DNA from 2 places in the Noviherbaspirillum sp. ST9 genome. Region 1 is predicted to be linked to the other one. Evidence: predicted binding sites of a transcription regulator. Region 1 holds the regulator's gene; the other holds the start of a gene.
What was found. The regulator FNR, encoded in region 1, switches genes on or off when oxygen is low (the NO sensors DNR and NnrR bind a similar motif). The targets are predictions, from matches to a motif close to TTGATNNNNATCAA.
Positions count from the first base shown of each region.

Region 2: a site for FNR is predicted at 903-916, ahead of ACNOHI_RS00330 (bacteriohemerythrin). Genes of this name have one in related genera too.

Region 1 is NZ_JBLWFR010000005.1:61,606-64,062, reverse strand. It holds gene ACNOHI_RS12240 (FixH family protein) at 1-388, shown strand, start outside; gene ACNOHI_RS12235 (hypothetical protein) at 588-845, shown strand; gene fnr (fumarate/nitrate reduction transcriptional regulator Fnr) at 905-1,675, opposite strand; gene ACNOHI_RS12225 (methyltransferase domain-containing protein) at 1,926-2,457, shown strand, end outside.
Region 2 is NZ_JBLWFR010000001.1:78,091-80,547, reverse strand. It holds gene ACNOHI_RS00340 (DUF3297 family protein) at 169-417, shown strand; gene ACNOHI_RS00335 (cupin domain-containing protein) at 531-815, opposite strand; gene ACNOHI_RS00330 (bacteriohemerythrin) at 1,034-1,480, shown strand; gene ACNOHI_RS00325 (hypothetical protein) at 1,670-1,933, shown strand; gene ACNOHI_RS00320 (methyl-accepting chemotaxis protein) at 1,972-2,457, opposite strand, start outside.

The sequences.
Region 1 (2,457 bases):
GGTGGTCGACGACTACTACAAGCAGGGCAAGGCAATCAACCAGGACCTGAGCCGCGACCGCAAGGCAGCGGCGATGGGACTGAATGCTTCGCTGCGCTTCGATCCGGCGAGCGGAAAACTGGTCGGGTCGATCAGCAGCCAGGCGCAGCCGTTCTCCGGCAAGCTGTACGTGAACCTCGTGCACTCGACGCAGCCGATGAAAGATTTGAAACTCGAGGCAACGGCAGACCAGCAAGGCCAGTTCGCCATTGCAGTGCCTCTTCTCGATATCGCGCGCTGGAATGTGGTGGTCGAAGGCGAGCAGCGCGACTGGCGCCTTGCTGGCGAGTGGATGTGGCCGCAGCAGAAGCAGGTTGATATGAAGGCGGACCAGACGGTCCAAAGGTAACTCCGAAGTAGGATATTGTCTTACGTCTGGCAACAAATTCAATGCTGGTGCACAATATCCGCAGCACGATCGTTCTCATTCTCGTGAATGAGGTTCCCGAAATCGGGAATGTCAATAGTTCGAAAGTGGGAATGGTGACCAGTGCTAAATCCCGGTACAGCTTTACACCGATTGTTCGGAGTGAAAGGAGGGTAGGTTGATGGCGCGACTGATGATGGTCGTCTTGTGGCCGTCGTTTCTGGTGGCGATCGTTGCGGAGGGATTTTTCTTCTCGATGTTCGACCCCTACGACCTGTCGCTGTTCGGGACATATCCGGACATCAAGCCGCTGGCGGTCTACAGCATCGGGTTCTTCTGCTTCTGGCTGTTCTGTTCACTTGCCAGCATGCTCACCTTCTACCTGATGGCCGTGCCAAACGAGGCGCCCGCAGGCCGGCGCAACTTCCGGGGCTTGTAAAAAAACAAAGGCGAGGGCGCCATGCGCCGCTCGCCTTCTTTTTGGCCGCTACCGCGCGTTCAGGCGCAGGACTGCGTGCCTTGGGCGACTGCCTTGAGGGTGGTCGGGTCGAGCAATTCCAGTTCGCGGTTGTTCACCTTGATCCAGCCCTGCTTCTTGAACTTGGACAGCAGGCGGCTGATGCTTTCAATGGTCAGGCCGAGATAGTTGCCAATCTCTTCACGCGTCATCCGCAGCTGGAAGCTGGTGGACGAATAGCCGCGTACCGAATAACGTGCGGACAAATTCGTCAGGAAGGCTGCGAAACGCTGTTCCGCGCGCATATTCCCCAACAAAAGCATGACACTTTGCTCACGGGTGATTTCCTGGCTCATCATCCGGTGGAAGTGATGCAGCAGGGTGGGCATCTCGGCGAACAGCGCTTCCAGGCGGGCGAACGGGATTTCGCAGACTTCGCTGTCTTCCAGCGCGATCGCGTTGCAATGGTGGCGGTCCGTGCTGATGGCATCCATGCCGAGCAGCTCGCCGGCCATCTGGAAACCGGTGATTTGCTGATCGCCGCTCGGGTTGATCTGATGCGTCTTGAAGTGGCCCAGGCGGATGGCGTACAGGTTGGTAAAGGGATCACCCACGCGGTACAGGTGCGCGTCGCGCGGCACCTTGCGGCGGCGGCCGATGATCTGGTCCAGCTTCGCCATGTCCAGCTCGTTCAATCCCATCGGCAAGCACAGCTGATGCATGCTGCACGCCGAGCAGCGGGCGCGAAGCTCATGCACGGTAGCGGTCGGCTGCTGCACTTGCTGGGGCGGGAACGGGATGGTTTGAGTCATGTCGGCAGGATTTAGGCGGTGCAGGATCATTTTCGAGCCCTTTTCCAAACTTTAGGAATAATTGCTGTTATGGCCTTGAATTGAGCCAGGTCAAGCAATGTCATGCAAACCCCGTGCCAACTCACCCAAAACGGGTGAACAGGATGGCAATCCTGGCGCATCTTGCGGAATTGGATTCGGGGCGGGGGTCGATAATGTACCTCATTCCGCAAATGCTTGCGCCCAACTACCCATATCCGCAGGGAGACACATGCTGACCGAACGCGAGATCGAAAGCTGCTATCTGGGACAATTCATCCCGCTGCACTACCACCACAACATGCTGATGGACAGCCGCCGTATGGACGGCTTCAAGGCTGCCATCAACGCTGCCGTGTTTCCGGGGGCGAAGGTGCTGGAGCTTGGCGGCGGCACCGGCGTGCTGTCCTGGTTTGCCTCGGCCAAGGCCGAGAAGGTCTGGTGCGTGGAGTTCAACCCCGAGCTTGTGGCCGAGGCACGCCGCCTCCTGGCGAGGAACAAGGGCGGCGACAAGGTCGAAGTCATCCATGCCGACGCGTTCGAATACCTGCCACCCGAGCCAGTCGACGTCGTGATCTGCGAAATGATCCACGTCGGCATGCTGCGCGAAAAGCAGGTGCAGATGATCGAAGCGTTCAAGCGCCGCTACCGCGCGCGCTTCGGCGGCAAGCTCCCGGTTTTCCTGCCGGAGGCTGCCATCATGGCAGTGCAGCCGCTCCAGCAGGCGTACGACTTCCATGGTTACCAGGCGCCGATCGTCCAGT
Region 2 (2,457 bases), on a different contig from region 1:
AGCTTCCGGCCCTTGCGGCCCATTTTCCGCAGTGTTCGGCCATAGGGCGACAGAGAGTGAAGCCGCATACCAGACACAACGACCCGGCGGCAGAAAATGGAAATGCAGGGCAGCAAGCGAGTGCTCGAAAATTGTGATGGGCGAGAGAATGGTAGATAATTCCGTCCCATGAACGAAAAGACACAACTCCCCCCCTTTCCTGACCGTCTCTCGGTCGATCCGCGCAGCCCTTACTACAATGCGGCTGTCCTCGAGCACGATGTCGGCATCAAGCTCGATGACAAGGAACGCACCAATGTCGAGGAATATTGCATCAGCGAAGGCTGGATCAAGGTTGCGGCCGGCAAGGCGCGTGACCGCAAGGGCAATCCGATGATGATCAAGGTGAAAGGCAAGGTCGAGCCTTTTTACCGATAGCGCCTTTATGCGTTGTCCAACATAAGAAAGCACGGAAGATGCCGCCTGCAACAGGAACGCAGGCGGTCAATCAGCCCACTATCGCCTGCCCAGTTCATCCGACGCGCGGCGCCTTACCCAGCCTGGTCCTTCACCCAGAAAACCACCACCGACGTCTTCTCCACAAAGCGCTCGGCGTGTTCCGCATTCGCGGGAATCGTGCACCACTCTCCCGGACGGATCGGTTGCTCCACGCCGTGCAGCGTCAGGTACAAAACGCCTTCCGTGACGGTCACGTAGTTGGTGGTCGGATGCGTGTGCAGCGGCGTACTGATGTTCTCGCGCGTGGCGATGGACACGTCCCCTTTCTCGCTCGTCAGTTTGCCGAGATCGAGCAGCGGTGCCGGAATGTGAGCCATGGGTGAAGTCCTGGATAAAGCGAGGAGTATAGCAACGACCGCGTCAACGAATGTTGCCGTGAGTCAATCATTTCCATGCCGCGATTCTTGACCTGAATCACCTTTTTCCAAACATGTCCCGCGCGGCAGTTGAATGGAACAGAGAGATCCCATATTCATGAGATGGATGAAGCACGCGCCGGTGCTTTAATGACCAAAAGAGACACCCGCCCCCTACCGTGCAAGATACTCCATCCCCCTCCGCCCGGCCGATCATTGCCTGGTCCGACATCCTGCTTGTCGGCCATGAGCAGATCGATGCCGATCACCGGCGCCTGTTCGAGATTGCGGACCGGCTGCACGCCGGCATTCGGGAAGCCGGCAAGGACATGCTGGTGCGCGATGTGATGGGGGAGTTGATGGACTATACCCTCACGCATTTCGCGCGCGAGGAGGCCATGATGAAAGCGGCGGGGTTTCCAGGCTTGCAGGATCATCGGTTCGAGCACGAGCTGATTACCTACCGGCTTCGCAACCTGCACCGCGATGCCGACAGCGGCCGTGAAGGGCTTGCCGGGCAACTGGAAGTCTTCCTGGACCGGTGGCTGGCCCGCCATATCCTGACATCCGACGCCCAGATCGCGATCGCATTGCGCGATGCGCAGGCGGCACATTCCGCGGGCTGACCGCGGCTGATCGTTCCCATTCTTGCGAATCCCTGCCGGATTCTTTGATGTGAAACAGCGATATCAAAAATCCCGGGCACGGGATGGTTGTACCGGCAATGCCTCTCCTAAAATTCGCGATCAAACGGTTGCGGGAATTCCATTCCCTGCAACCGGCACTTTCTTTCACTGCATCGTCGCGATATTGAAATGCCAACTCTCTCGTTTCAAGGCTGCACCGATACGCCGTCCTACTTTTCCGAAAAATGCAGCGAGTGCAGCTTCGCCTGCCTGAAGGGCGGAAGCAAGCAGATGCATGACGATGCTGACACGACGCGCGGCACCCTGAGCATTCCGGGCATTGCGGCGGTGGCTGCGGGCGCAGTGGCGTCGATTGCAGGCTATTCAGATGTGTCCGCGGCACTGACCGTGATGGGCGCGGCCTCGATCGTCATCAGGATCGTCAGGAAGTAATCCGGGCCGGTTTTCATCTCCCCGGCTCCGGACTTTCATCAGCGCAGCCGCTTGACGGCGGCCTTGCGTGTCCCCGGCAGAGCGGGACGTGCGCGTGCAGGTTCCGGCGCCGCAAGCGCGGTCATCGGCGCTTCCTGACGCAAACCGTCATCATTCACGCGAAATACCGACACGGCCTGCACCAGTTGCTCGGCTTCGTTCTTCAGGTTTTCGGCAGCGGCGGCCATTTCTTCCACCAGCGCCGCGTTCTGCTGCGTGACCTCGTCCATCTGCGCAATCGCCTCGCCCACCTGCGACACGCCGATACTCTGCTCGTTGCTGGCCGCGCTGATCTCGCTCATGATGTCCGTCACCCGGCGGATGCTGGCCACGATTTCCTGCATGGTGCTGCCGGCCTGGTCCACTAGCGTTGTGCCCGCCTCCACCCGCTCCACGCTGGTGCCAATCAGGGTCTTGATTTCCCGTGCCGCCTGCGCCGAGCGCTGCGCCAGCGAGCGCACTTCCGCCGCCACCACCGCGAAGCC